Regions from separate parts of the Dysgonomonas sp. GY617 genome, predicted to be linked through region 4. Evidence: riboswitches for the same ligand, from Rfam matches in the RefSeq annotation. Region 4 holds a riboswitch; each other region holds the start of a gene.
What was found. A riboswitch is a leader RNA that binds a small molecule or an ion and turns the genes downstream of it on or off. The one in region 4 is predicted to bind cobalamin.

Region 1: linked by a shared signal. The riboswitch ahead of IR022_RS08760 (cysteine-rich CWC family protein) and the one ahead of IR022_RS00660 (precorrin-2 C(20)-methyltransferase) in region 4 are both predicted to bind cobalamin.
Region 2: linked by a shared signal. The riboswitch ahead of IR022_RS18055 (acyl-CoA carboxylase subunit beta) and the one ahead of IR022_RS00660 (precorrin-2 C(20)-methyltransferase) in region 4 are both predicted to bind cobalamin.
Region 3: linked by a shared signal. The riboswitch ahead of IR022_RS03560 (TonB-dependent receptor) and the one ahead of IR022_RS00660 (precorrin-2 C(20)-methyltransferase) in region 4 are both predicted to bind cobalamin.

What each region holds. Positions count from the first base shown of each region.
Region 1 is NZ_JADCLR010000014.1:3,784-11,988, forward strand. Features, by position in the region: gene IR022_RS08750 (tetratricopeptide repeat protein) at 1-2,824, shown strand, start outside; gene IR022_RS08755 (hypothetical protein) at 2,910-4,682, shown strand; cobalamin riboswitch at 5,046-5,314, shown strand; gene IR022_RS08760 (cysteine-rich CWC family protein) at 5,475-5,693, shown strand; gene IR022_RS08765 (phosphoenolpyruvate carboxykinase) at 5,836-7,572, shown strand; gene ppc (phosphoenolpyruvate carboxylase) at 7,690-8,205, shown strand, end outside.
Region 2 is NZ_JADCLR010000029.1:523,779-531,983, reverse strand. Features, by position in the region: gene IR022_RS18055 (acyl-CoA carboxylase subunit beta) at 1-1,347, opposite strand, end outside; cobalamin riboswitch at 1,676-1,885, opposite strand; gene IR022_RS18050 (hypothetical protein) at 1,931-2,791, opposite strand; gene eno (phosphopyruvate hydratase) at 3,023-4,318, shown strand; gene IR022_RS18040 (inorganic pyrophosphatase) at 4,418-5,041, opposite strand; gene xerD (site-specific tyrosine recombinase XerD) at 5,169-6,092, opposite strand; gene IR022_RS18030 (FtsB family cell division protein) at 6,430-6,732, shown strand; gene IR022_RS18025 (hypothetical protein) at 6,751-7,098, shown strand; gene IR022_RS18020 (hypothetical protein) at 7,102-7,539, opposite strand; gene IR022_RS18015 (RsiV family protein) at 7,812-8,205, shown strand, end outside.
Region 3 is NZ_JADCLR010000001.1:847,239-855,443, reverse strand. Features, by position in the region: gene IR022_RS03575 (glycosyltransferase) at 1-2,452, opposite strand, end outside; gene IR022_RS03570 (M24 family metallopeptidase) at 2,596-3,864, opposite strand; gene IR022_RS03565 (helix-turn-helix domain-containing protein) at 4,025-4,903, shown strand; cobalamin riboswitch at 5,078-5,277, shown strand; gene IR022_RS03560 (TonB-dependent receptor) at 5,406-7,685, shown strand; gene IR022_RS03555 (sirohydrochlorin cobaltochelatase) at 7,707-8,205, shown strand, end outside.
Region 4 is NZ_JADCLR010000001.1:186,152-194,356, reverse strand. Features, by position in the region: gene IR022_RS00680 (hypothetical protein) at 1-490, opposite strand, end outside; gene IR022_RS00675 (PH domain-containing protein) at 666-1,160, opposite strand; gene IR022_RS00670 (esterase) at 1,884-3,059, opposite strand; gene IR022_RS00665 (ADP-ribosylglycohydrolase family protein) at 3,248-4,624, shown strand; cobalamin riboswitch at 4,691-4,898, shown strand; gene IR022_RS00660 (precorrin-2 C(20)-methyltransferase) at 5,021-5,722, shown strand; gene IR022_RS00655 (ABC transporter substrate-binding protein) at 5,724-6,875, shown strand; gene IR022_RS00650 (iron ABC transporter permease) at 6,872-7,906, shown strand; gene IR022_RS00645 (ABC transporter ATP-binding protein) at 7,991-8,205, shown strand, end outside.

The sequences.
Region 1 (8,205 bases), on a different contig from region 4:
AGATAAGAATGCCGAGTTGGAAGCTGATTACATGATTGCAGCTGCATCTTATTTCACAGGTAAGCCGAATGCGGTCAGTATACTACGTGAATATTTGGACACATACCCTGAATCTTATCATAGAAATGATATTTGCTTCTACATAGGATCGTCTTACTTCAACGAAAAAGACTGGTCTAAAGCTCTATATTGGTTCGAACAGGCTGACGTTGCCTATTTAGCAACAAAAGAGCAAGAAGATTACACCTTCCGCTCTGCCTTTGCCAATCTTCAAGAAGGCAAAAGATCTGTTGCAGCCAACCAATTTGAGCTATTAGCACGTAACAGTAATAAATATTATGAACCTGCAACTTACTACAAAGCATATATCGATTTTCAAGAAGGTAAATATGATGATGCTCTTGCAACATTTGAACGCCTAAAAAATAGCCCCGAATATAAAGAACAATCGTTATTCTTTATAACACAAGGACTGTTCTTGAAAAACAACCTAAATGAAGCAATCAATGCAGGACATAATTATCTGAACACATATCCTAATAATAAAAACTCTGCCGAAATACATCGTATTCTGGGTAATTCTTATTACAGACAGGGCAATATAAATGAATCTATTTCGAATTACGAGCAATATCTGGCATCCGAATCTAAACCATTTGCAGAAGATATGCTACAACTAGGAACTGCATATACACAGATAGGAGATTATCAGAATGCAATAAAAGCTTTACAGTTTGCAGCCTCAACAGAAGACAAGCTTGGACAAACTGCTTATATGCTATTGGGACAAAACTATTTAAAAGTAAATGACAATGCAAATGCTTTAATGGCTTTTGATGCAGCATCGCGTGTACAATTCGACCCTTCCATTAGCGAAGTAGCATTATACAATTACGCAATGTTGGTTCATAAAACATCATTGTCTGTTTTTGACCAATCGATTACAGTATTACAACGTTTCTTAAACGAATACCCTAACTCGAAATATGCAAATGAGATAAACAACCAATTAGCTGCAACTTTACTTTCAACCAAGAACTATCAGGCTGCGCTTGCTGTTATCGACAAAATGCGTAATCCGGGAAGACAAATAATTGAGACTAAGCAGACTATTCTCTTTCAACTTGGAGCACAAGATTTTATCGATGGAAATTACGATCAGGCAATTCAACGTTTCAACGCTTCAATCAATTTAGGTAACTATGACGTTAAGTCTAAAAACGAATCGTACTTCTGGCGTGGCGAGACATATTATCGTGAGAATAATTATCCGGCAGCAATAAAAGATTATCAAACATATCTTTCGGTATGTAATGCTTCGGACGATAACTATACTAATGCACTGTACAATCTTGGTTATACATACTTCAATTTAAAACAATATTCTAATGCTTTAAATTACTTTAAACAATATACATCACAAGAAAGAAACAGGCAGCTATTGACTTATTCTGATGCTTGGAATCGTATTGGAGATACGCACCTGTTTAACCGCAATTTTATTGAAGCAGAAAATGCATACTCTCAAGCTTCCATCAACAATCCTCAAAGTGCAGAATATGCAGATTTCCAAAAAGCATTTGTACTAGGTTTACAACACAACTATAACGGCAAGATTGCTGCATTGGATGTGATGATGAGAAAATATCCAGACTCGCAATACTATGATGATGCAATGTACGAGAAGAGTCGTGCTTTGATCATGCTAAATCGTGAGGCGGATGCAATTCCAATTCTGACTAGAATATTAAACGATTACCCCAATTCGAATGTTGCACCACAAGCAGGCGTACAATTGGGTCAGTCTTATTACAATACCAATAATCCACAAAAAGCAATAGACGCTTATAAACAAGTAGTACAAAATCATAAGAACTCAGAAGAAGCTCGTATTGCCATACAAAGTCTCGAGGGTATTTATCGTGACATCAATGACATTAGTTCATATGCCAGCTTTGCAAACTCTTTAGGAAATGGTATTATAATTACTGCCAGTCGTCAAGACTCTTTGTCTTACCTTGCTGCCGAAAACATATACATGAAAGGTCATGCAGGAGAAGCAGCTAATGCAATGAATAAGTACTTACAAGCTTATCCACAAGGTCAGTTTGCAGGAGATGCACATTATTATATTGGAGCAATAGCCTACAACAAGAAGGATTACGACACTGCACTTCAGGCATTCAACAACACCATCAATTCGGGCAATTCTAAAAATCTGAATAAAGCACTTGCTCTTGTTGGAGAAATACAATTAAGCAAAGGAAACAATCAAGCGGCATACAATGCGTATAAAGAAATGATGCGCACAGCCACCAGTGCCGATGATAAGAGTACAGCTCAGTTGGGCATGCTTAAAGTAGCCAACAGCCTGAATAAAGATGTAGAAGTAATTACTGTTGCAACAGCTTTATTATCTCAAGGAAAAACATCACCCGAAGTAGTAAGTGAAGCACGCCTTTACAGAGCTAAAGCATATCTCAATACAGGAGAAACCAATAAGGCTATGGACGATCTTCAAAAAGCCGCAAGCGATACTCGTAGTATATATGGAGCCGAAGCTCAATATCTTCTAGCTAAAACATACCTAAAAAATGGCAACTATGATAAAGCTGAGCAACAAGTTCTTGCATTGATGAAACAAGGAACACCTCACGCTTACTGGATGGCACAATCTATCATTGTATTGTCGGATACCTATCTTGCAAAAGGAGATAAATTCCAAGCGAAGCAATACCTTGAAAGCTTGAAGGCTAATTATACCGGAAACGAAGCGGATATTGCTACAATGATAAATGATCGTTTAACTCAATTAAATAAATAAGGCGTAGACCTTTGCATTGCTTTATGCGAGTATAAAATACAACTATAAAGCAGTAAAATATTTACTATACTTAAATTAAAAGATAATGAATACATTATATAAAACTTTATTTATTAGCACATTGGGACTAAGCGTTGCATCAGTAAACATTGCAGCTCAAACCGCCGCTAAAGATACAACCCTAAACCGTCAGGTTTCTCTCGAAAGAGAGTACACTCCTACAATACAGGATGCTTCAAAAATCAATACGCTACCAGCTCTTCATGAGCCAACAAAAAAGCAATATGATATAAAATTTGAAAATAGTATTCCTAATACCAGTATCACCTCTCATCCCATCGGAGATACTGGTTCGGGAGATATAAAAACAGACATTCCTTTTAGCAAACACAGAGGATATTTTCTATTCGGAGCTGGGATGTACTCTAACTTAGATGGTGCAGCCGGATATAGAATTGTAGATTCAGAGAACGATCAATTCGATCTTTTTGCGACTCACAATTCTACCGATGGTAAGATTAAATACCTAAACCCGAGTTCTTATCTGGATGAAGCGAAAGCCAAAAACATGGAGAACCTAATAAAAGCTAAGTATAGCCACAAATTTGAATCATTAACATGGCACTTGAATGGCTCATTTTTCAACAATACTTTTAATTACTATGGTAATCCATATGTATTTAGTAATATATTAGGCGAAAATGCTTCTTTTCATGAAGGACTTATGAAGCATAACCAAGGAGTAAATGTTATTGAGGCTGAAACAGGAATTACATCAACTGAACATAGCGATGCAATGTATTATTCTGCAAATGTAAAATACAACAACTTCACATCTAAATATGGCTATGATACAAACTATGATGGTGTATCAGGAAGCATATTCGATGCGATGGTCAATATTGCAGCACCAGTTCAAACAGATCATAAAGCAGGAGTTGAAGGAGGTGTTTTCTTTCAATCGTTTAGCAATATCGACTTTTTGCCTTTGTTAGACACAGATCCGTTTCATAATCTGACTATATTCAAAGCCAGACCATATTATAGTATTGATGGCGGAGACTTCAAACTATCACTCGGGGTCAATATTAATTGGGCTTCAGATATAGAGAACAAATTTGTAGCTGCTCCCTCCATCAAAACATCTTGGAACTTCAACGAGAAGAGTTTATTGTACTTTAATGTAGGTGGTGGTATTAACGACAATAACTTTGTAGAAATAAATCGAGAGAATAGATATATAAATCCTATATCTCGTGTATTTATTTCTCAAACATTATATGATGCTCAGATTGGAGTTAGATCGGGAATCGTAAGCGGTCTTGAATTTGATATCTTCGGAGGATATAAATATACTAAAGACGATCATTTATTTGTACCATACGATGCTGCATCATGGGGTAATGTTTCAGATATGTTGTATGCTAATCTGGGCGAAGGTCATTTCGGTGGAGCATTAAAAACTAAGTTAATCCCTTATACCGATCTTTCGTTGAAAGCAACTACACATTTTTACAACCTCAGCAAATATACTTTAACAGATAATGCACCTGAAAAGAAAGAAGCTTGGGGATTACCATCTTTAACTTTCGACTTTAATGCAGATTTTTCATTCATTGATAATCTTACACTATCAGTTAATTATATATTCGAAGGTGGACGCAAAATGTATGTAAACGAAGCTTCTTCCAAAATGGATAACATTAACGAACTGAATATTAAAGGAACTTATAATATATTAGATTGGTTATCATTCTTTGTAAGAGCAAACAACGTAATGAATCAAAAATACGAAAGACAATACGGTTATACCAATCAAGGCATTAATGCTCTTGGAGGTATAAGCCTAAAATTCTAAGAATAAATCTCATAACAGACCAACGCCCATATCTACGATTGTAGGTATGGGCGTTCTCTATTGACAGAGAATAGGAAAAAAAGGATCAATTCTAAGAAAAAAAAGAGATTTTGGTTATACCCCTATCAAGTCTTTATGCCGTTCTTTGCACTTAAGAACGAGGTTTTTCATACACATACATATAACGAATATCAATTACTAACAGTAAGTCTAAAAAAAGTGCCAGGAAAACACAATCCATAATATCTCAATTTAATATAGGACTCTCCTTCTCCTATAGGCACATTCTTGGAACAAAAAATCTTTCCTTCATTAAGGGAAGATTTTTTTGTTTCTGAGTGTAGCATCAATCATACATTTTATTATCTTTACACTGATTTTGGTGTTATTCTATCACAATCGCAGATAGAGTAATGAAAAGGGAATCCGGTGTAAATCTGGAACAGACCCGCTGCTGTAAGCTTCATTAAGAGTTTCTAAACAATACTCTAGCCACTGTCCGAATAGTAAGCAAAAACAGTAAACAACAAACTTGTTGATAACTGAGACCTGATAAATGCTGACTAAAAAGATGGGAAGGATGTTTAGAAATGAAGTAAGTCAGAAGACCTGCCAAAAAACACGAGCAAGAAACTCTCGGGAAATAGAGTTGATGCGACATATCATTACAACAATGATAGAAACTAAAAAAGACAAAGATGCTTTAGAAAAAAGCTATCAACAAAGACATGATCAGATCTTTCAAATAATCTGACCATAGAGAAAAACTTGTAGAAACATTAAATACAAAGGATGGATAAAATATGCCCTTGCTGTTCAATAAACTTTACCTGTAGAGTAGATAAAATTGAATTGTGTAATTGTTCAAGAATCAACCTAGCAGAGGGTGTCAGACAATACATTAAGACAACTTATGGAAACTGTTTATGCTTTGATTGTCTTAAAGATCTAAATGATCAATTTGTAAAATCACACGAAGAAAAGGCAAAGAATAAAGCAATCAGTAAGTAAACCAAAATAAGTCTTTTATCAATTCTTCTAATACAAGTAAAATGATTAAATTTGAAATTAGATTTTTGTTGAAGGAAATATCAAAACAGGATTATCAAAATAGATTCTAATAACTAAAATTATAAACAAAACCGAATAAACAATGCTAAACGAATTTACAATCAGTCGAGGAAAAGCGATGATTAACTTCTCGCTGAAATATTGTGATAACCGTCAGAAACTTTTGAATAGTTATGGTTTCAAGAAAGTAATCGACTCATTTATTCAAGTATTAAAGAAAGACAATGTCATTATATATGACTATTATATCAAGTACTTTAATAATAACGATGACGAATTTGCTCAATCACTTGTACAAGTATTCAAGTTCCTTACAGTTTGTGACGAGAACGAAATAGTAAGAGTAGACAACAGATATTCGGTTTGCTTTGCTGACAAAGACCTTTTCATTGAACTTATCGAACTATTATATTCATATTGGAGACGCTTAGACCGTATTTCGGTTGTTCGCAACTCAAGCCTTGGAGAAGGTTTGCAAGATGTTAGATTTACTCAGGCAAACTCTCAATTCAACGATCTAATTCTTGCGACTTATCGCCGCATCGAAGAGACCGTTATGGGATTTCAACACAGAGTATATCGCCAGTTAATTGCAGGTGCTAATGCTGGACTTATTCTTAATGACGAAGTATCATGGAATTGCCCAATCGAATACAAGGGACTATCAGCAGTACCATTTATAAGCACTGTGATATTTCAACCTCCATTGATTACATATACTAAAAGAAATACTCGTGACGGAATATTCCACGAACATTCTTCGAACCCCATAGCAAACATTTCTTTGAATGATGACGAATGGTTTGTATTCCCTGCTTGGGTAGGTAATATGCTTACTTTCGTTTATTTCCACAAAGACTTTATCGATCATGGCTTAGGTTTGTCTAATCTATTCGAATTGGCAACACCAAGCAGCTATATTGGTAAAAAGCCCGATATGATCTACGTATTCGGTTATGCTGATGGGCATGAAGAAAAACGTACGTTCTATTATAAAGACAAACAAAATGACATTCTTATTGGATATGCAAACTATTGCGACGATATCGACTATTTTGGCTATATGAAAAAAATGCTCCTAACTCTTCACAATGTGAAACAAATGGAGTTGGGTCGTTTACCAATACATGGAGCGATGGTAAACATTGCACTGAAAAACGGAAAAGAATCAAACATTATCATCATGGGTGATAGTGGTGCAGGAAAATCTGAGAGTTTGGAAGCATTCCGTAACCTGAATGAAAAATATATCAGACACATGCGTATCATTTTCGATGATATGGGTTATTTGAACATAGAAGCTGATGGTTCGGTTAAAGGGTATGGTACTGAAATAGGAGCATTTGTTCGTGTAGATGACTTAGATCCTTCGTATGCTTACCAACAATTAGACCGAGGAATATATACCAATCCCGATAAGGTGAATGCTCGTGTAACTATTCCTGTTTCAACCTACGAAGTTATTTCTAAAGGATATAAAGTAGATTATATGCTTTATGCCAACAATTATACTGAAACCGATCAGAAAATTAAATTCATGGATAACCTTGATCAGGCTATTCAAGTATTTGAGGATGGAGCTAGAAAGGCTAAAGGTACAACAACAGAAGTAGGCTTAGTAAAATCTTATTTTGCAAATCCATTCGGACCTGTTCAAGAAAGAGAGCTTGCCGAGAAGTTGGTACGTCAGTACTTTAGTAAAATGAACGAAAACGGTGTTAAGATCGGAGAGATCCATACATCTCTGGCTATAGAGGGCAGAACAAAAGAAGGACCCCGTTTAGCGGCAGAAGAATTGTTCAGTCTTATAAATGACTAAAGGTTGTGGTTTACTATAAAGTATACTAAGCCTTATTAACAATATCTCCTTTGTATTTTGATTAATTTCTTTCTACAAAGGAGATATATTGAATAAATAACATAAAAACAAGAAACTATGAGTCAATCAAATTCTTTGATGAACGACAACATAGCAATGCTCGGAAAATTACTTGGTGAAACCATCAAGGGAGCATTGGGTGAAGGCACCTATGAACGCGTTGAAACAATTCGCCAATTATCCAAAGCTTCACACAATGGTGATAAGCAAGCACATGATAAGTTGGTAGAAACTCTTCAAAATCTGCCTGATAAAGATTTTTTACCTGTAGCACAAGCATTTAATCAGTTTTTAAACCTTACAAATACTGCAGAGCAATACGATACCATATCGCAACATGCAATGGGAAAAGAAAATCCTGTCAACTTTGCTCGTATTTATGAGACCTTAAAAGGTAAAGGTGCAAATGATGAAGAGATAAGAAAAGCAATTGATGAAATATCAATAGACTTGGTTCTTACTGCTCATCCAACTGAAATAAATCGCCGTTCTTTGATTAACAATCTTAACGAAGTAAGCGATTGTCTTCAGCAATTAGACCACGATGATATTGTAAGCTACAAGCAAGAACAT
Region 2 (8,205 bases), on a different contig from region 4:
CGGATTTTCTGATTCCTTTAATTCTTTTCTGTAAAGGATAGCAATTGCTCCATCGGGTCCCATAACTGCAATTTCGGCAGTAGGCCATGCAAAACTAAAATCGCCACCTATACCTTTACTATTCATTACAATGTATGCACCTCCATAGGCTTTACGCAAAATTACGGTAATCTTAGGCACTGTTGCATAAGTATATGCATACAATAGTTTCGCTCCATGGCGAATAATACCATCATGCTCCTGATCTGTTCCGGGTAAAAATCCGGGAACATCCTCCAATGTTATAATAGGTATATTAAATGAATCGCAAATATTAATAAAGCGCGCCGCTTTTATAGACGAGTCAATATCTAACGTTCCGGCCATGACTTTAGGTTGATTGGCTACAATACCTACCACTTGACCATCCAGACGTGCAAATGCTGTAAATATATTTGCTGCATGGTTTTCGGCAACTTCCAAGAAATCACCTTTATCTACGATTAGTCTTACGATATCTTTTACATCATAAGGTTTATCGGGATCATCGGGTACAATATTCCTCAAACTCTCCTCTACCCTACTTATCGGATCTTCCGATTTTACCAAGGGAGGATTTTCCATATTATTAGAAGGTAAGTAAGACAATAGCTTCTTTACTCCTAAAATTGTATTCTCATCATCATTATATACAAAGTCGGCAACACCCGATTTAGTTCCGTGAACAGATGCTCCACCCAAATCTTCGGTCGATACAGTTTCATTCAGAACCTCTTTCACTACATTTGGACCTGTTACAAACATATAGCTTGTATCGGCAGTCATAAATATAAAATCGGTAAGAGCTGGTGAATATACTGCACCACCTGCAGCAGGTCCCATTATTACCGAAATCTGAGGAATTACCCCCGACGACATTACATTCCGTTTAAAAATATCGGCATAGCCATTCAAACTACTTACACCTTCCTGAATACGGGCACCACCCGAATCGATAAGCCCAACAACAGGAGCTCCCGTCTTAAGAGCCATATCCTGTATTTTTACGATTTTAGCTGCATGAACTGTACCTAAAGAACCTCCAAGCACACTAAAATCCTGAGAAAAAGCGTATACCAAACGTCCGTTTACGGACCCAAATCCTGTAACTACACCGTCTCCGAAAGCTTCTACGGTTTTCCCAAAAGATGCTGTTGCCGGTGGCGTATAAGCATCTGTTTCTTCGAAAGTACCCTCATCAAACAATAATAGAATACGTTCGCGGGCGGTTAACTTCCCTCTTTGATGTTGTTTTTTATAGTACGCCTCATCGTACTGCTTATTTAGCAGATTTTCGCGGGCTACAAACTGTTCGTAAATTTTTCTCATTTTATTACTATAATATCTTTAATCTTCTTTTGCTACAATAATATAAAGTCTAAGATTCACTTATCATTTCAGCAGATACCTGCACAATTGAAAACTACAACCAGACAATTCGTTATCAAACAATTACGCACTCAACAATTACATACTTTCAGAATATGTAATTATAATTTTGCCTTTTATTATCTAAAATTAGCGCCACAAGTTATAAAAAAGAAAAAACATAGTTCTCTTCTTATCTATAAAATAACAATATGTAAAAAAACCGACCGAATATTTACTAATTGTAAACTTCTATGGTTAAGATTCATTGCCTTGTTTCCCGAAAGCATCCGAATTTATATATTTTGGCAGGTCTTCTGACTTACTTCATCCCTAAACATCCTTCCCATTCGCATTAAGGAACAGTGGTATAGAGTGTTATTTAGAGACTCTTTATGAAGTTTACAGCAGCGGGTCTGTTCTCGATTTTCACGGGATTCCCTTTTCATTATTCTTTCAGCAAAAGTGACTGAATAACACCAAAACTGTGAAGCAAATATAAGCGATTTATTTTATCTATATCTTTTTTCGATCTCTTTTTATTTTAGCATCCCACACTTGAGTGCAAACCTACCACTTTTACCAATTGATCTTTATCGGCAAATGATGATAGATAAACCGTTGGTCTATAAAGGTTATAATGATAGCTTGTGTTTAATACTAAATCTGGAAATCCATCATTATCAATATCACCTATTAAGAATACTCTAAACATAGTATCATCAAAAGTAGGGGTAGATGCCAACAATTGATTTATTTCTTTTCCTTCTTTGTATCCCTTGAGATATAGTTTATAATTACTTATAATCATTTCATCTTTATTGTACTCAGCAGGTTTTAAATCGCCTGTTGAATATAGTGTATAAGATGAACCATTATATGTAAATGTTTTTTTCTCACTCAGGTCAATAAAATCTTTGTCTAATGGTATTGTTTTTATTTCATGAGATGATAGACGAGGCGAACTACTTATCAAAACCAAAGACGTGTCAATATGAGAAGTCTTAACTTCCCACCCTGTCCAATTCGAGGAGTTGTGTTCATCTACCGTTTCATCCAAAACAACGTCAAACGCTTTTTGAATACTAAGAGTGGTAGGTGCAATATAATATCGTCCTCTATCCTGAAAAACACCAAACCATCCTTTATTTATCATTTCGGGAGACGTTTCATCTCCATGAAAAACTCCTGTAGATAATACCGATAGAGGTAAATCCTTACTTTTAGGATAAAGCTCTTCATCTATCCAATCTATATTGTCAATGGAATCGGAACTAGCAATACTATCTTTTATTGCTAAAGAATCTCCTGCTATCTGAATATCATTTCCATTCTCCGCTTTTGAGATCTCTTTACAGGCTACTATCGAGACACATACTACTATCAACACTACTATTTTTCTCATTATCATACTAAAGTTATTATTAGTTATAGCAAACACATAATGCAATATTATTTAAGTATAACAGTTAGTTGCACTTATGCTTACCAAAGTATAAAAAAAGGTCTGAGACCTTAAAAAACATTTTACACCACAAAAGTATTTCAATAAACGAAAAAAAAAAGTATTTTTGTTACGCAAACGTGAGAATTAAAAATTAAGACATATTATTTATTCAAACTAAAATAAACAAACATGAGAATCGAACGTATTTTCGGACGTGAAATCTTGGACTCAAGAGGAAATCCAACAATCGAAGTTGACGTAACACTAGAGTGTGGTGCATTTGGACGTGCTGCTGTTCCTTCAGGAGCATCTACAGGAGAGCATGAAGCTCTTGAACTTCGTGATGGAGACAAAAAAAGATACTTAGGTAAAGGTGTACAAAAAGCTGTAGAGAACGTAAACAACGTTATCGCTCCTGCACTTATCGGAGACTGTGCTTTGGATCAAAGAGGTGTTGACCTTAAAATGATTGCTCTTGACGGAACTCCTACTAAATCTAAATTGGGTGCTAACGCTATTCTTGGTGTTTCTTTAGCTGTTGCTAAAGCTGCTGCCAATGCTCTAGATATTCCATTGTACCGTTATATTGGTGGTACTAATACTTATACTCTTCCTGTACCTATGATGAACATCATCAATGGTGGATCTCACTCTGATGCTCCTATCGCATTCCAAGAGTTTATGATTCGTCCAGTTGGTGCTGCTTCTTTCAAAGAAGGTTTGAGAATGGGTGCTGAAATTTTCCACGCTCTTGCAAAAGAATTCAAAAGCAGAGGTCTTAGTACTGCTGTTGGTGATGAAGGTGGTTTCGCTCCTAAATTAAACGGTACTGAAGATGCTCTTGAATCTATCCTTAAAGCTATCAAAGCTGCAGGATATGAGCCAGCTAAAGACGTAACTATCGCTCTTGACTGTGCTGCTTCTGAATTCTTCGACAAAACTGCTAAAGTTTACGATTATACTAAATTTGAAGGTCCTAACGCAGCAAAACGCACTTCTGCTGAACAAGCTGCTTTCTTGAAAGAACTTTCTGAAAAATATCCTATCGATTCTATCGAAGACGGTATGGACGAAAACGATTGGGACGGATGGAAAAACCTTACAGATGCAATCGGCGACAAAGTACAACTTGTTGGAGACGATTTATTTGTAACTAACGTTGATTTCTTGAGAAAAGGTATCGAACTAGGTTGTGCTAATTCAATCCTTATCAAAGTTAACCAAATTGGTTCTCTTACTGAAACTTTAGATGCTATCGAAATGGCTCACCGTGCAGGTTACACTTCAGTAACTTCTCACCGTTCGGGTGAAACTGAAGATGCTACTATCGCTGACATCGCAGTTGCAACTAACTCAGGACAAATCAAAACTGGTTCATTGAGCCGTTCTGACCGTATGGCTAAATACAACCAACTACTTCGTATCGAAGAAGAATTGGGTGACAAAGCTGTATATGGTTACAAACGTGTACAACGCAAAAAATAAGAAGTAATTCTTAATTATATAGCAAAAGCCGATATTCAATTGAATATCGGCTTTTATATTTTTTATATCGTCAAAAAAAAAGTCGAAGAATGTGAGGTCTTATATTCCACACACACTAAAATAATCATTGTAATCATCTATTGATCGTCTGATGACCTCGTATGCAACATCTACATTATAAACATGAGTCAGCACACATTTACGCTCACTATCACCGGGAATATCTTTGTAAGTTGTAAAATAGTGTTTCAAACGATCTATAACAGCAAACGGAACATCACTAATATCGCGATAAGAGCTGTAAATAGCATCATTATCTAAAACAGCTATCAGTTTATCATCTGCTTGCCCATGATCTATTAAACGAAAACCTCCAATAGGGCGTGCATTTACAATAATATCACCATGAGTAATATCCTTCTCGGTCAACACACAAATATCTATCGGGTCGTTATCACCCACAATATCAGTTCTGTCAAGCCTGTTATTGCTCAGTTCGGCTACTCTAGGGCCACTTATTGTCTGAGGTAAAAATCCATATAATGCAGGTATGATATTCGAATATTTCTGAGGACGATCTATACATAAATACCCCGTTTGCTTATCAACCTCATACTTAACTGTATCAGTTGGAACAATCTCTATAAATGTTCTCACGACCTCAGGTGCTTCATTCCCTAGAGAGATACCATGCCAAGGATGCGATTTATATTTCTTAATCATCTTTTATGTGAATTTATTCGTTCTGTTTTATCAAAAGTAAAGAATCCCTAAGGATATTTCAAATATAGAAACTACATTTTCCTCTTTTTATTATGTTCTTACAGTTTTGCTGTACAAAATGAAAGGATTATCGCTTATCCATATTACGTGGATGGTGTTCTATTATTTCCTGACGAAGATATTCCCTATCCATATGCGTATAAATTTCGGTAGTCGTTATTTTTTCATGCCCAAGCATCTGTTGTATTGCTCTAATATTTGCACCTCCTTCTAACAAATGGGTTGCAAATGAATGCCTGAACGTATGCGGACTTATATTCTTTTTTATTCCTGCCAGTTCAGCATATTGCTTTATAAAATGAAATACCATAATACGAGATATAGGCGTACCTCTTTTACTGAGAAAAACCATATCTTCCGACCCTTTTTTCACATCCAGATGCTTACGATCGAGTAAATAATTTCCGATCTCTTTAATTGCAGTTGGCGATATGGGCACTAAGCGCTGTTTACTGCCTTTCCCTTCGACCCGAATAAATCCATCATCTAAGAATAAGTCCGAGAATTTTAGGTTCGTCAATTCCGATATACGCAAACCACAGCTATACAGTACCTCAATAATGGCACGGTTACGTTGACCCTCTTTTGTAGATAGGTCTACTACCGAGATTATGTTCTCTATTTCTTCGAGACTTAAAACAACAGGGAGTTTTAACCCTATCTTGGGAGTCTCCAATAATTCAGTCGGATCATTTTGGATATAACCGTCTAAGATCAGAAAATTAAAGAAAGACCTCACCCCCGACAAAACGCGAGCAACAGAACGCGCATTGATTCCCAAATCATACAATTGTGTAACAAACTGTTGAAGATTCTCTAAGCTTATCTCTTGTATTTTAAGATTCTCTGTTTCAAAATACTGCAATAGTTTAGACAAGTCATCCAGATATGCTTCAATTGAGTTTGGCGACAAAGCTTTCTCCAACAATAAATATGATTTATATTTCGAGATTAAACTCGCAGACTTTTTTATTTCTTCTTCAGATGCCATAAATATAATTTACTATAATCAGCCTATTTGCTACACCCATTCCATACAAATGTATCGTTTTCTATGTCAGTTACACAAAAATATTTCAATTAAAGAACTAATCTCGTTTTTACTTAGATAAATATAACAATAACCAGGGCTATCTAAAACAGCTAAGTACAATAATAAATATTTCACACTACTTAGATATCATCTGATTAAATATCTATATATTTGTATTGAATATTAATTTTCGAATCCACATTCAGGTCAAAAGCCCTCTTTATTACTTAGACAGGTTATAACAATCAGAGATAGTTATAAGTTATATGGCAAGAAAAGAATAATATTACTCAATATGGAACAGTTAAAGAGAATCGGAAGATATATCCTGCGAAAATTCAGCAAAATTCAGTTGGCAATTATAGTTGTCCTTATTATTTGTTGTTTTGTAATTGGAGATAGTAATATCTTCTCTCGATTCGGTTATGATTTAGAGATTCATAATTTGAAAACTCAAATTGAGTATTACCAAGAGAAAACAGAAACTGACAAGCGTAAGTTGAACGAACTTCGCTCTGATAAAGACAATATTGAGAAATTTGCTCGTGAAAATTATTTGATGAAAAGAGAAAACGAAGAAGTATTCATCATCGAATAGATTACAGACCTACAAATTATGACCAAACCTAAAGATTTTATATTTAAACTTTCGGCTCTACTTATACTAGTTGCTGCAATATCCTATATCTTCAATCCTGTAGTAGCAGCATTTATTATGGCTATAGGCGTACTTGGTTTTGCAGGTGTGACTTTTACAACGCCATACCCAGGTAAAAGCTTAAGAGGAAAACGTTTATTCAGCATTCAGATATTTGGAATCGCTTTCATGGCAATAGCTACCTACTTGATGTTCGAACAGAAAAACGAATGGGTAATTTCTATGCTCGTAGCAGCATTTTTACTACTCTATACCACTTTTATGCTTTCGAAAGAATACAATAAGGAGAAGAACGAAAACAAGTAAATATCAGTCTATTGAATAGACCCAATTTGTTATCTGCTCCATTTTTCGTTTTCGTTTCTTAAACTTTGCAGCAGTAAACCAAGCCTTTGGATTACTTAAGTTCAAGCCGCCAATTATCACCCCAAATCCATTCTCTGAAAGTCCGGGAGGTTCAAGCATCATATTTTCGATCCCTACCTTTATAGAGTTATTCAAATAATCAACCGTATATTTTTCTTTCTTCTTGTCATCTACAAGTTTATAAGTAGAGAAAATATCCGTCCTTGATGTTATCATTTTAGATTGGGGAGCTAACAGTATAGATGATTTTAACTGATCTTTTCGCTCCTGCCTCAGCCATATTTTCGAATCCTCCAATGTTTGACTTCTAGCACATAAAACGAGAGAGAATAATATTCCCAAAGTAAAAAATAACTTCGTGTGATAGTTAGTTTTCAGCATCAGATTTGAAATATTTAATTCGGTTAACTCTTATTACTCTCCTAAAATAAACATTAATACATTAAAGGCCAAGAGTGTTAACACAATATAAGACTCTAAGCTAATAGAGTCAAAACGCCGTATATTAACATTCGACATTCAGAACTCAATAAATACAATAAGCTTGAGCATTCACAAAATACCACCTCTAATTAAGATCTCTAAAATCCCCTTTTTTAACTAGATTACTCTAATATTATTGGTACATTTGTAACTAGATTTATGAAAGTCTTATGAAACATTTTAGTATATACTTAGGGACATTGTGCATTATTGCAATGTCTTTGTTTTCTTGTAACACAAAGAAGACCCCCACTCGTGATAATAGTATTGAATTTGACACAATCCATTCTGTACAAAACTATCATTGGGACAACGATTCTACACAGCCATCGTGTAATCTGAAGTTGACTTTTACATACCCTGTATCTTATGATGATCGGGCAATATTAGATTCACTTCAACGTATTTTCATCTCGTCTTTTTTTGATGAAACATATGCCCTATTTACACCTCAGGAAGCAGTAGATAATTATGCCAAAGCATATATTGAAAATTATAAAGAGGATGTGAAGATATTCGCAGAGAATAATGATGCTCATGACGACAACGAAGAATACTTCTCTT
Region 3 (8,205 bases), 660 kb from region 4:
TGTCTTTGGGGCCTTTAGTTTTATAGGCAATAACAGGAAGTCCACAACTAAGAGATTCTAATACCACACAACTAAAAGTGTCGAATTTGGATGGGAACACTAATAGATCAGCGGCTGAATAGAATGCAGGAAGTTTATCATGATCAAGCCAATCGAAATATATCGCTTCTGGGAGTTCTTTTTTAAGCGATTCATTTGCTGGTCCTTGACCAACGATTACCATCTTCACATCTTTGTATGCTTTTTGGACATTCTTATATATACGTGGTAGTTCCATAACTCCCTTTTCCTCACTTATTCTGCCTACATAGAGAAGCACAAGGGCATCATTTTCAATACCAAATACTTGCCCTTTATTTACTTTCTGAGGAGTGAATATATCGTCTACCCAATGAGCAGTAAGACTCACCTTGTTGGGCTTAAGTTTCATATCGGGTCCTGTCAGCCATTTTTGCTGATCGGTATTCAAGACGAACACTCTGTCAAAAGATTTGTAAAATACGCGCAACATACGTCGAATACGGTTTTGATTATGTATATCCAGATTCAATACTTTTCGGGCAAACATTACCCAATCGGTATGCACATAAAAACTGGTTTCTACGGAATAGGCACTCTTTAAATAAAGAGCCATCAGCCCCATTACCCCTTCGGTAGAACATACAATTCGGTCATATTCTTTTTCATGAAACAGTTTATGTAAATCAAGTAAGTTAGGTATACGAATAGGCTGATCTTTATATAAAGGCGCTGAAAATTCATAGAGAGGAGGCATCACAATCAGATGATCGTCCGATTTCATAGTGGCACTACATGTGAGTATATCTATTGGTAGATTACGCTCTTTTATTTCGTTATGTATGGATTGAAGCACTGTCGACACTCCATTTTTATCACCGAAAGTATCGGTAAGCCATAACACCCGCTCGGGATGGTGATATTTTCCTATTTTCTTCGAAAACTCTTTTAGAAACGGACGTGTATTAAATAATACTTTTGTACTGGTAAAGTGTGCCGACAAGATAAGTGCAGAAGCAAAGAAAGGGAAAGAAAGTCCATCCAGAAAGTCTGTAAGATTGATTGTCGATTCCTTTTTATCTGAATCGGAACTCACATACGATCTTATGTTGCTCGGCAAGTCGAGCTTCATCAATATTTCTTCTATTTTATCAGCAGATAATTTATTCTCCAGATCAAGCTTATCTATTTTCTTGGTAATGCGTGAAAATAGTATTTCGTTTAGTTTTTCATTTATATTATGAACAGATTGATTGTATTCATTAACTATATTATTTGATCCCTCCTGATGTGCTTTTGCCATTTTTGCCACTTCGTCAAATATGGGTTTATAAGATGGTTTTAAAATAAGCTTTTTAAAGAATGATGGAGACTTGCCCATAATAGACTCATGAAAGAGTTTGAAAAAAGAAGATGTCACTTTGTGACGTTGTATTTCCAGAAAGATATTAGACAATCCAAATGCCAATATTTTCTCGGATGTAGAACCCTGATGTAAAAGCAACCTTAGCAATCCCGGATCTTTGTAATTGAGTGCAACCTGCGAGACATAGTCCAGAAAGGCAATTGTGAGTTTTTCGGAATTCTGATGCGAGCCATACGGAGCCATATCTCCTTTTCGTATAGCCTCAAGTGCTAAAGATGATTTCGATTCAGATTTTAATCTTTCTTCGAGATTGGGAATATATAAATATGTACCTGTTAGTCCTGCAAAAATTCCCATATGGCTGTCAGACCCTGCTGAGAAAGATTTTTTATATGGATCAGAGCAATACATTTTAGGATCAATTCCAAACTCTTTTGAAAAACCATCTATTTTCTCAGGAGTAAGTGCTGTTATCCATTCTCTTACCAACAGGTTCTGCCAAGTATCACGCTGCCCGTTGAGAACCTCAAACCGTTCAAAGATCAGTCCCATCTTATCGAAAAATTCCATAGGAGGCATCTTTTTTACAGCATAATGATAAAGGGGATGTGCCCAGATAGTTGGTATATTATGCTTTAGGGCATACTCTTGAAAAAGGTACACATTGCGGCGAAGCTTATTCAACTTTACTTCTTGTTCGGGAGTAAAACCGTATGCCAATACATGTATCCCTATATTGTAGTCTGGAACCAAGCAACTAAATTCACACCCCGTCAGAATATCAAATCCTTTATCCTGCAAAGCGTAGCAAGAGCGTGCATTATTGTGGTTAGTAATTGTGAAAGCATTACATCCATTGGTCTGTAACTCCTGCAACAATCTGTCGGTTGGCAACCATGTTTCGGGAACATTCAATATACGTCCCATAAGTTCATCAGGTACATCACTGTTATAGTCGTGGCAATGTAGGTCTATCTTAAGTATATCTTTTTGTGGAAACCTTTCTTTCTGCTCGTTCAGAAACAGTTGAAGGTCGGATTTTAATTCTGATTGAAAATTATTTGTCATAGCTTTATTATTTTTTATCTGTAACAAATGAATACTTATGTTGTTACGAAACAATGTAGAAGTAATTAAATCATTGCTACAAAAATAATTATAGACAACAAAAGCTACTGATTCACATCAATAGCTTTTGTTATTTCTGACGATTAATATTCGGCTCTCATCAAGTGTGTTGAATTGCTATTTAGTTCAATTCCTCCATTTTCGCCCACTATTACAGTTCCACCAATATTGGCTAAATGGTTTCCAAAAGCACAGTTTGGTTCAAAAGCAAAGCACATTCCTGCCTGTAATACCAAATCTCTACCGGGGTTTGGCAACCTACCCACATTACCATATCTACTAGCTTGAGGTAGTATCTCTATACCTGGTGCGGTTCCGAATCCAATTGGACCATAAGGATTTATACTGTGTATCAAGGGGTGTACATGCCATCCTTTTGCATCCAAAAGGGGTTTTTCCATTGCATCAACAACTTCGCCAAAAGTTACTCCAGCTTTCAGAACGTCAACTCCTCTTTCATAACACTCGCGAGCTACCAGAGCCGCACGTTCCAAGTCTGGATGTATATTTCCGACTGCCACTGCTGCTTGATGTTGAGTCTCATACATACCGTACAATGCAAATATCTCTGACAAAACAATATCTCCTTCTTGTATTATTCGTGGAGCTTGAGAGCGATATTGCCAAGCAGGAGGTCCCCAAGCAATATATTCAGGACCCGACCCCATTAAAATTTCGGCTGTAAATCCTCCCATCGAAATACAAGTAGAGGTTATAGCTGCCGCTACTTCAGCTTCACTTACCCCAGGTCTCACTGTTATGCGCATAGCTTCACTCATTGCTTCACCAATATGTGCAGCATATCTAACCAAAGCCAATTCTTCCTCACTTTTCGGGGCAGCTAGTTTGAAAAAATCCATATAAACTGGCTTAATTTCAGCATTAGGAAATGCCTCCATTATACCCTTCCATGTACGGTGAGGCAATGCTCCATCGAAATAAAATGGAGGATATGGCTCTAGTCCAATGATTCCAATCTTTGGTCTATCAGGTAAACCTATTTCCTTGAGCATATTTCCAATGTTTGCACCTGTCTTTCCAACATATATTTGTTCGGGCTCAATCCATTGTTGATCTCCACGCATAGATGCCTGCATATGGTCGGCAACCATCATAGGAGCAAAAGTTATAACAACCGGCTTTGCCTCTTTGTGAAAAATCACTACAGAACCTAGTCTATCATTTGTAAAATAATGATCGATACAAAATGGTGCGGGTGCAGCAGATTCTCTATCTCCGTAAATAATAAGTGTATCTAGCTCATTATTTCTCATTATTGTGCGTGCTATCTCCCAACGACGATCGCGTTCTCTGAATGATAAAGGTGCTGGAATTGTCATTTTTGTTTTCATACTTCAATATTTTTAGTTTATACTCTTATTTGAAAAAGAACTACTGCAAAGTAATGGGTTATTGTCTCGGTGAATATTATCCGAAAAGAACAATAAATGTTCAATAGGTTTGTTTTATTGAAATATAAACATCTTCTTTACAGTAAATTTACATAGTCAAATGGAAGGTATAACTGAGATAGAAAACTATGACATATCTTATGTATCAAAAGAAATAGGTCTACTTGATATAGAGGGGATAGTTGTAAATAAGACAGATGATTCAGTAAGGAAGGGATTGACAAATTATCCACATTCTGTTAGTGGATTCATTTGTGCAATTTGTGTGGAAGGTAGTGCAGAATTGAAGATAAATTTCCAAAAAAGAGAACTAAAACCCGGTACTTTGATGGTGGTATTACCCCACTCCATGATGGAACCTATAACCGTTTCAGATGACTTGCATATAGATACTATCTTCTTCTCTTTAGACTTAGTCTCCAGAGATTCTTTATCCAATGACTTTGTTCTTTTTCAGGAAATACGTCAAATGCCATGTATAAAATTAAGTGATAGTCACTTTGATATATTTAGAAAACACCATAATAATATTTCGATGCATTATTACAGAGAACATAGTAAAAGCAAATTAGATATACTTAAATATCTATTACTTGCTCTTCTTACTGATATAAAAGATCTATACAATGACAATCCAGAGCAAAACAATAAACATACAAGAGGTAAAGAACTAACCCTTCAATTTTTTGATTTATTATATAAATATCACAAAGAACAAAGAAGCGTTTCTTTCTATGCAAGCGAAATGCATTTAACGACCAAATATCTCACAACCATGATACGTAAACATACAGGAAGATCTATTCTTAGCTGGATAAATGAAGCTATCATAGCACAAGCAAAATCAATATTAAAGACTTCAAATTTGTCAATCACGGAGATCACCGATGCATTGCACTTTACTGAGCCATCACTCTTTTGTCGGTTCTTCAAAAAACATACAAATATGACACCCTCCGAATACAGATATAAGTACTAAAACAGATAAGAAAAAGAGATAAATCGCATACCTTGATATTATTTTAAGCCTAATGTCATTTTCAGAGAATCTACTATCCCCTTAAATAAGATTACTATAATTAGTAACAATTAGAAATAATACGACCTACAAATTATCAAATAAATAATTATTATCTTATATAAATATATTTTATACCTTTGACGCTGATTTAGTAATTGAAGTATTTCTTATACTTTAATGAAAGGGAACCCGGTGAAAATCCGGGGCTGTACCTGCAGCTGTAATTCCTCATTATGTTGGTCAAAATTTCTATAACCACTGTATCGGATAGATATGGGAAGGTTTTTGACCAGAGGATAGCCAGAAGACCTGCTAGATCATAATAAACACCAAGCTTCCAGGAATAGAAAGCTGTGTATGATACTCGCAAAAAGGTATTTATCACTATTTTATTTAGCAGTAATAAGCTGCGTAAAGGAAACTCGATGTTTTATTTTATTTGACTAAAATAAAACAAAATATGAGCCATCGTACATTATTAACCCTAGTGACGCTCTTAATAAGTTGTCACTTGCTGTATGCACAAAAATTCTCGATCAAAGGGTCTATCACTGACTTTTCGAATAAGGAAGCACTCATTGGTGCAACCATCCATCTCCATAATACCAACATCAGTGTATCTACTGATAAAGACGGTAATTATGCAATCAACCATCTATCGCCCAATACTTACACTCTAATTGCATCTTACATTGGCTATAATCCTGCAGAAAGCACTATAACAATCAAAGATACTTCAGTTCTTGTCAATTTGACCTTGAAGAGCAAACCCACCTCAATGAATGAGATAGTAGTTACAGGAACAGGAACTGAGCACTATCTTAAGGATGCCCCTGTGCAGACTGAAGTGATTAAGGGTGCTGCATTAAAAGAGTATGCGGGTCGGGACATAGAAGATGTATTAGGTGGATTATCTTCTTCTCTCACTTTCAATCGGAACGACATGGGAAGTAACCTTCAATTAAACGGATTGAAAAACGATTACATCCTAATTCTTATCGACGGTAAACGGATAAATGGCGACGTTGGTGGTCAGAACGATTTAAGCCGAATCAATATGCATAATATTGATCGAATTGAAATTGTAAAAGGTGCAGTATCTTCTCTATATGGTTCGGATGCAATTGGAGGTGTTATCAATTTCATATCAAAGAAAAACAAAGATAAATTCAGTGCATCCAATACAACCCGAATTGGAGAATACGGGGATATAGACCAAGGAAACAGCTTTAGTTTCAACCATGGTAAATGGAATTCAACAAGCTCATTCATCTTTAATCATACAGACGGATGGAGAAATACTACCCAAGAATGGCATCGAAATACATTATACAATAACAGTGTTACCAAGACAGTAAACAGATCGACTAACTATACGCTGTCACAGAATTTATCTTATCAAGTAAATAAAAACTTAATCTTAACAGCAGATGCCTCATTTCATGAAAAATGGACTTATCGCCCGACAGGGATTCCATTATGGAGATTAAATGATTTTTATTATCGTAATCAGACCTACGCAACAGGAGCAAAATACAATCTTACAGGAAAGAATTTTCTTTCATTCGATTTATCTTATGATCGTTATGACTATTACTATGATTATACAAACCGTGAATATACCGACTATTTTGATGAAAACGGAAATAGGATCGTTTACTATCCCGATGACCGTATTCTTCAAACATCTCAACGCCGATGGTTAAGCAACTCAAAAGGTGTCTTTTATTTAGGTAAAAAGAATACGCTAAGTGCAGGTTTAGAGTATATGTGGGACGAGCTAGTGTCGCCTCGTAGATTGCAGGGAGATAGGTCTTCTACTTACGCTTTATCTCCTTACGTGCAAGATGAATGGAATATAACAGATCAGTTCAACATAACAGCAGGTTTAAGACTAGATTATAATAAAGATTTTGGACAGACCCTAACGCCCAAAATTTCGGCAATGTATAAATTAGGAGACTTCAATCTGCGTGCCACCTATTCCAATGGCTTTAAAGCTCCGACTATAAAAGAGTTATACTACCAATATTATGCTACAATTATGAGTAAGTATAAGGCTTATTATGGTAATAGGGATCTAAAACCTCAAAAATCGAATTACTATGCTACAAGCATTGAATACCACTTACCTAAATTTAAAGCAAGCATAACAGGCTTTCACAATAGTATTCGAGACATGATCTCCCTTCAAACAATTCCAACTTCAGTTGAAGATAAAATGCAGTTGGTAGAAGAAACCATGCAGTATGTTAATTTAGCGAAAGCACGTACCTATGGGGTTGATGTTACTTTTGATGCCGATTTACCAATGAACATAAAAATTGGTGGCGGATACAGTTATTTAGATGCAAAAGCTCAACGAACTGATGATGAAACATCTGACGATTATATGAAATATGTATATATGAATGCCACATCTCGTCATAATATCGCATTCCGCTCATCTTGGTCTCACTCGTGGCAGAAATACAAATTGGGAGTAAGTTTAAATGGGCGATATCAATCTAAACGGTATTACACTTCCGATGGAAATACGAAAGGTTTTCAATTGTGGCGTATAAATACTTCTCATTCTGTACTAAACAAGAAAAAATGGAATCTCGACATTAATCTGGGAGTAGATAATATCTTTAACTATGTAGACCGTACTCCTTTTGGTCATAACAGAGCAACAACCTCTCCGGGTAGAAACTATTATACTTCAGTTACTATAAAATTCCAAAATCAAAATAAATAATACTTATTAAATTATTCTATTATGAAAACAATTCTAAAAAACTTGTTTGCCTTGACTTTATTTCTGTCAATAGGCATATTCACTTCATGTTCTGATGATGATGACAACAAGAAAGATGACAGAAACCCAGTTCAAATCGCTAAAAATCACGACACAGCTTTATTACTCTGTTCATTCGGTAGTACATATGAACAACCACAAGCTACTTACGAAAAAATTATAGCCGATTATAAAGCTGCTTATCCTAACACGGATATTTATCTCTCGTTTACATCACGTACAATCGTATCGCGTGTTTATGCACAGTTGGGTAAAGCTTTTGCACAACCCGATCTTTGGTTAACAGCTATTGGTGCTGCAGGCTATAAAACAGTTTATGTACAATCGTTACACATTATACCAGGAGAAGAGTATCTAAGTTTGATGAATACTGACGTGAAGAAGAACTTTATGGTTCCATTTCCTGATATTAGAGTTGCTAAAAGTTCGTGTCTGCTTGAAGCCGATGAAGACGTAGAAG
Region 4 (8,205 bases):
CACGACGCTCACCATCGGGTCTGCTTCGTCTTTCGGGTCTGCTAAATTCAATCTGATCGCGCTTTTCGTTGAATATTGCATATTGTTCAACTGAAAGTATCGAACGGATTTTTTTATTATACTTGGCTTGTTCTTCCTGAATCTTGATGTCTATTTTATTAATGTTTTTGATATTCTTTTCTGTATCCTTAGAGTTGGGAATACTGTCTATAACCATCTGAAGTTGATGTTTCTCACGTGTTAGTTTCATTACGCTCTTTCTCTCGTCCGTCAAAGCCTTTACCAGTTTTTCTCGTTGCTGATCGGTCAAACCCTCAATCTCGGGAAGTTTGGTTATCCCTATCACCTGACTGCTACTTTCGCCACGCTGCGAAAATTCTCCTCTTGGAGGACGTCCTCCGCCACCCGGTCTGCCCCCTCCCATAGGTGGTTGTGCAGATAAATTAAAACAAATGGTAACGGTTGCTATAACTAAGAGTATTTTTTTCATAATCAGTATTTTTAATAAATTACTGATCCAAATATATAGGTAGTGCTAAAGTATGCCAATCATAATCGACAAAGAGGATAATTCTATCGACAAAAAGAAAATCACACTGAAAATCGGAAGATTTACAGTGTGATTCATATAAAATAATTAATGTAGATGTAAAGGGGCAAGTATATTAGCCGATTTTGGCTTTCACTCGCGATATAATAGTGTCTCGGTCTTCGCAGCTCAAGACATAATTCTTCTTATTCTTTGTTTTTATCAAAAAAGCCTGATCATAGTTACCTACATAGGCTCTGTATTTCCCTATTTCTTTACTCGAGAAATGACCAATAAATCCACAAAAGCCACCACTTCCAAACAACCTTATATCAAAAGTGCCACGCTTGTATATTCTTATGGTCTCAATTTCATCAAAATCAATCTTTATCTGAGTGGTTATTTTATTCAATACAATTTGAGAATCGGTCACTTCTATCGAAAGAGGAGATTCAAATACATTATAGATAAAAATCAACAGAAAAAAGATTCCCACCATCAAAAGAAGCCAATCAAAAGAATGTAATAGTTTGTAAACTATACCTGCTTCTACGGCTACTATGATAATAGCAACTAAAAAAGTTATACATTTTACGTATGTACTCCACTGTACATTTAATTTGGTAGTCATTATTTATATGATATGGTTAGCTTAGAATATTTAATTACAAAGTAATGAATATTTTGTAATTTACCAAATAACAACCAATTATATAATAAAATTATGAACAGAAAGATCTGAAAACGAAAAAGCCCTTGTCTCGCGACACGGGCTTCCTACAAACACACTAACTAACACTAACCTAAAAAGGATTTATATCACTTCTTAGTTGAAAATATTTTTTCTTTTATATAATTCTGATTTGTGGCACAAAGTTATATAAAATTTGATTCATTAAGCATAAAGTTACAACAAATTATTTCCTCAGAATAAATTTTTCTACAAAAACCAATATCTAATCGATGAATAGATTGTTTTTATGGATATAATTAAAGTTGTAAAAGAACTCTTTCTTATTATTTAGTAGATATTCACAGCGCTACACGGCTATAAGTCTACACTTATATAACAACAAAGTTATGAAAAGGATTGTCAAAAATATCACGTTTTGCTTTTTTTAACAGAAAAACATAAAAATTCAAATTAATGACGCTCTATCTGGCTTCAACTCTAGATAAAATTAAGAAAAAGACCTCTTCGTTGCTGTTAATATCAAACTACATACTATAAACATAAAATCGCTCAAATAGTTGTACAATATGATCTTTTTTAAGATTTATAAAGTTAAAATTAAGAAGATGCAAACTAGTACAACAACAAATAACCAGCTACGAATCAAGAAAATACCTTACACTATTTTTGAAATAGCATAGGTGTAAACTCCGATAAATATAGCCTCCAGTTTGCCCAAGTATGTCCGCCTTCGCTTTCACGATATTGGTACTTAAACTTCATACTATCCAATTTCGATCTGTAATCTACCACATTCTGAAACAAAAAGTCTGTTTTACCAATAGCTATCCAATAAAGACTATAGCCATTTTCTTGTTGTTTTTTCAATTTAGTATCCAAATCTGTATACATAGGCGAAGCTGCATTTGCAGGAGGTAGAATAGCTGGTGAAAACAACCCTACATAGTCGAATGTATTGGGATAATTAGCCGAGATATACAACGAGTGGAATCCTCCCATAGAAAGACCTGCAATCGCTCTATCTTGTTTATCAGCCTTCACTCTGTAATTATTCTCTACAAACTTAATTACATCTCCAAAATTAGCTTCCATGTCGCCACTGAATATATCGGGCGCTCTCATATCGGGTTTATAAAAACCTTTACTTGATTCTCCGGGAGCAGCGGTGTTGCTTGTATGCCCGTTGGTCAGAACTACAATCATTGGTTTTGCCTTGCCTTGAGCAATAAGATTATCTAATATTTGCGAAGCACGTCCCAAAGCGATCCAAGCCTCTTCATCGCCTCCCATACCGTGCAGGAGATATAATACGGGATATTTATCTTTGCTAGCCTCATATCCGGCAGGTGTATATATAGTTATACGACGGGGGCTGTCTAACTTAGGTGAATCGTACCAACGACGGGCAACCGTTCCATGAGGTACGTCCTGCACTTTATAAAGGTCACCTAAACCGCCTTCAATCAAAAAAATATTCATTACTGTAGCCACATCCCTTATTTGATATACATTATTAGGATCAAGCACTTTCAAACCATCTACAATAAAGGTATAGCTATACAAATCTGATGGTAAAGTGGATGTTGTAAAAGACCAAAGTCCATTTTCATCTTTCTTTAAATCTTGTAATTTAGGAGTCCATCCCTCCGATGGCATCCAATCGCCTTGCAGTTTTACCGACTGAGCACTAGGTGCCAGCAATCTAAAGGTAACACTATTATCAGAATTAATCTCAGGAGAGACAATCTCTACTTTTTTCGAAAAATCGAGATTCTGCTGTGCAGATAAGCCTACGCTTATCAAGCATATAGCTAGTATAAAAAGTATTCTTTTCATGTTATTATTTTAATAGATTCATTTTTTCAAATGTAGTTTTTATTTTCGATAGATATACTTTTAGAGAGAGTGAAATTGACGCAACCATAAAAGATGAGAGGCAGACGTAACCAGACAAACATTTTAGCTTAAATTTGCCATATAATAATACAACACGATATACTGCCATGCTAAGAAAAAGTCTGATAATGGATCATCTGCGAGTATTACCTATCGAATACTTGCAATCAAAAGAAGAGGGCAAGAATATACTGAATTATCAGCAACGCATAGATGAGATCATGCAGTCAGATACTTGTGACTTACAGAAAGAGGAATTTGCAGGAAATTTACTCGATGAGATGTACAATTTACCAATAGATGAATCTTTTCCTTACAAAGAGCCATCTACTTTAAAGGAGATAAAAGCTCTTCGTCCAGTTTTTGCATACGAAAATAGTAACACCAAAATTTCACCTGACAAATTATTCGATAAAATCTATGGAGCGTGGTTAGGTAGATGTACAGGTTGCTTATTGGGTCAGCCAATTGAAGGATGGAAACTTGCACAGATCAGAGAACTCCTAAAAGACACAAACAATTATCCCTTAACAGATTACATTTCATCGAATATAAAGGATAGCATCAAAGAAAAGCACAGTATTGCAGACCAATATTATTTGTTTGGAAATAAGCCAATCACAATAAATTGGATCAATAATATTACTCGAATGCCCGAAGATGACGATATAAATTATACGATTGCTTCACTGCATATTCTTGAAACTTATGGATGGGATTTCAATTCGGATGATGTTGCAGAAAGCTTGCTTTTGAATATACCTTTGCTTCATACCTATACGGCTGAACGGATAGCTTATCGCAATCTGTCTTTGTATAAGTTTCCACCATTATCGGCAGTCTATCGAAACCCTTACAGGGAATGGATTGGGGCGCAAATCAGAGGTGATTTCTGGGGCTACATAAATGGCGGTGATATTGAAATGGCAGCAGAAATGGCATTCAGAGATGCATCTGTATCTCACGTAAAGAATGGTATATATGGCGAGATGTTTGTTTCAGCTATGATAGCAGCAGCCATGACATCGGACGATATTGAGTTTATAATCAATTGCGGATTATCTCAAATTCCTGCAACCTGTCGTTTAACAGAGTATGTGAACATAATTGTATCTGCTAAAAATAACGGGTGGGACGAGGAACAGGTTATTGCCCATATTCATACTTCGTTTGATGAAAAACAAATTCATCATTGGTGTCATACCATACCCAATGCTATGATTGTATGCTTTGCCTTACTCTATGGAAATAAGGATTTTAAAAAGTCTTTGTCTTTAGCCATAATGCCGGCTTTCGATACCGATTGTAATGCTGCCACTGTTGGTTCTATCATCGGGCTGATTAGCGGAGCTTCTCAAATTCCGCTGAAATGGACAGCTCCACTTAATGATACAGTTTGTTCGGGTGTAAGGGGTTTCGATGAGGTTTCTATCTCATCTTTAGCTCAACGCACGGTAGATATCATTCTGGAAAAAGAGAAAGCGAAATGTTTAGCTCATCAATAGATTCCGAATAGTAAGAATACAAGTCATTTTTTCTTTGAATTTCAGAATAATTCCCTTTTAATTCCATATTTTTGCACACGTTTTGGTGGCACAATTCCATATCTACGGAAAAGTGCTGAAAAGGGAATCAGGTGTAAATCCTGAACAGACCCGCTGCTGTAAGCTCCGCCAAACAATCTTTGGATAATACTGATCCACTGTTTCTACTGAGAAACGGGAAGGAGTTCCAAAGATGGAGTAAGTCAGAAGACCTGCCAAATATGTATATAGTTTAAAGCTCGAGGTTAAGGCTTAAGAACATTCATATTCAAGATATGCTTGGCATATTGCGGCTCTATGTTTCGTATCCTCTTAATTCTGAGTATTGTTTAATTGAATAAAAAGAATTCAAGAGAAATGTATCCAATTGCATTTGTATCGTTAGGACCGGGCGAAGCCGACTTGATCACCCTCAAAGGGTTAAAGACTTTAGAGGCTGCCGATTGTATTTTCTATCCTGCAACCATTGTTAAAGAAAGCGCCCTGTCTTCGAGAGCATTAGATATTATGGTTGAATTGGAGATTGACAGTAAGAAAGCAATTCCGTTTCATGTTCCAATGAGTAAAGATCGATCTCTGGCGATTGAGGCATACAACCGAGTATCGAAGGAGGCAGAGCAACAATACCTTAAAGGATTGAAGGTAGCCATTGTAGCCGAAGGCGATGCAGGTTTTTACTCGTCTATTCATTATATATTCGATACGCTTACCAATCAGAATATTCCTGTAGAACATATTGCAGGCATTCCTGCATTTATTGCAAGTGGTGCTTTGGCAGGCATTCACATTGTGAAACAGGAGGAAGAGCTGAATGTGATTCCGGGGATTATATCGGCAAACGATCTTATCGGAAAAATAGAATCGGGTAAGGTCGTCGTTATTATGAAAGTGTCACAATGTCAGGAAGCTGTAAAGGAATGTATTTCAAAGATTCCAACGGCAACATTTCATTATTTCGAGAATGTGGGTGTTAAGGATAAGGAATATTATACTAACGATATTCAAGAAATAATCGTCCGGAAATTCCCTTATTTTTCCTTAATGATAATACATCAATAAAATGAAAAACTCAATAATTATTTATTTAGTACTATTTACTTGCACTTTTTTCTTTAGCTGTAAAAACAATCAACAGACTGAAAATAAAATCGCTTCATCAACTGTCAACTCATTCGATTCAGTTCGTATTGAAGTTAAATACGCACAAGGTTTCAATGTCTCGTATCACGATAATTACAGGTTGGTTGATATTCAAGACCCTCAACACGAAAACGAAACGGTATATCGTTATGCACTTGTCAATCGGGGGCAAAGTCACGAGGGCATACCTAAAGATTACATCGTTATAGAAGTTCCTATTCAGAAAGTGGTTTGTATGACTACTCTGCAACTTTCGAACTTTATCAAGTTGGATGCTATAGACAAGGTGGTGGGAATGACCAGCACGCATTACCTTTTCAACCAACAGATGAAAGACCGTATCAAAAGCGGACAAGCCAGTCAAATAGGTATCGAAGGTAATTTTGACAACGAGGTGGTTATGGCACTCAATCCTGACGTTATATTCGTATCACCATTTAAACGTGGAGGTTATGAATCTATAAAAGATTTGAACATTCCTCTGGTTACTTTCTTAGGCTACAAAGAAACTACAGCTTTGGGACAAGCAGAATGGATTAAGTTTACTGCTATGCTTTTAGGCATTGAACAACAGGCAAACCTACAATTCGCTGAAATAGAAAAGAAATATCAGGATCTGATTACTTTGGCTTCAAAGGCTGATAAAAAACCTATTGTATTGAGTGGCGAAATGCGTTCAGGCAATTGGTATGTAGTAGGAGGAAAGAGTTTTCTGGCACAACAATTCCGTGATGCAGGAGCAGAATATTTCTTGAAAGACAACAACGAAACGGGTGGTATCAATATGGATTTCGAATCGGTATATTCTAAAGGTGCTGATGCCGATTTCTGGCGTATGCTGGTGAGTCACGATGGCGATTATTCATACCAAGCCATGAAACAGAGTGATGCTCGCTATGCCGATTTTAAAGCTTTTAAAGAGAAAAAAGTAGTGTGCTGTAATCTTCGTCAAAAGCCTTTCTACGAAAAAGCGCCTGTTGAACCCGAAGTTGTTTTGGCTGATCTGATAAAGGCTTTTCATCCCGAATTGCTACCCGATCACAAACCTGTGTATTACGAACTATTGAAATGAGCAAAAAGCATTTTACATCATTTGCAATCATATTTGTTTCTATCGTGGCATTCTTTTTCTTGAATCTCATTTTAGGAACTATATCAATCCCCTTGCGCTCCATTTGGAATATTATCTGGAATACGGGAGAGGAATCTATTATCTGGCAAAACATTGTCTGGAAATCACGCTTTCCACAAACCATAACCGCCTTATTTGCAGGAGCAGGATTAGCTATCAGCGGATTGCAAATGCAAACTGTTTTCAGAAATCCATTGGCTGGACCTTCCGAATTGGGAATAAGTTCGGGGGCAAGCCTCGGTGTTGCCCTTATGATACTGCTTTCGGGAAGTCTGGGTGGTGTTGCCCTCAGCAAAGTAGGATTCTTTGGTGAAGTGGCTATCTCATTTGCTGCCATTGTAGGAGCGTTTGCTGTGATGGGGATTATCATAGCCATATCGCAACGTATTAGGGGTAATGTAATTCTCCTTATTATCGGTGTGATGATAGGGTATATTGCCAATGCCATCATAGGTGTGCTTAAGTTTTTTAGCAACGATGAGGATGTGCGGGCATATGTTATCTGGGGATTGGGCAGTTTCTCGAAAGTGTCAGGCGATCAGGTTTATACATTTGCAGGCATTATGCTTGTGCTTATACCTCTGTCTTTCCTGTTGATCAAAACACTAAACCTCATGTTATTGGGCGAAAGCTATGCTCGTAACTTAGGGTTGAATATCAAGCGGTCACGATTGTACGTCATTACCTGTTCATGTGTACTTACGGCAATCATAACCGCCTATTGTGGTCCTATTGTATTCTTAGGATTGGCTGTCCCTCATTTGTGCAGAACCATATTTCAGACATCCGATCACCGTGTACTTATGCCTGCCGTAACCTTGGCGGGAGCTTCATTATCGCTATTTTGTAATCTGATTGCCCGTATGCCGGGAATGGAGGGTGCATTACCCATCAATTCGGTAACGGCATTAATCGGAGCTCCTATTGTGATTTCGGTATTATTCGGAAAAAGAAGGAATGAAATTACCTAACAGAAACGACCTTCATTCGCCAAATGTAATGTTTAACGGGCGAATGCAATTCGCTCCTGCAAATGGGAAATAAATAATTTATTGATGGCAAACTCTAAACAAAAAACCATAGAATTAAAAAATCTATCCATCGGTTACCTCACCAAGAATAACCGAAAGGTAGTTGCATCGGATATTAATGCAGATATATTCAGTGGTGAACTGACCTGTTTATTAGGTGCTAATGGTATCGGAAAATCGACTTTGCTGCGCACATTATCCGCCTTTCAGCCCAAACTGGAAGGGAAAATAAACATCGA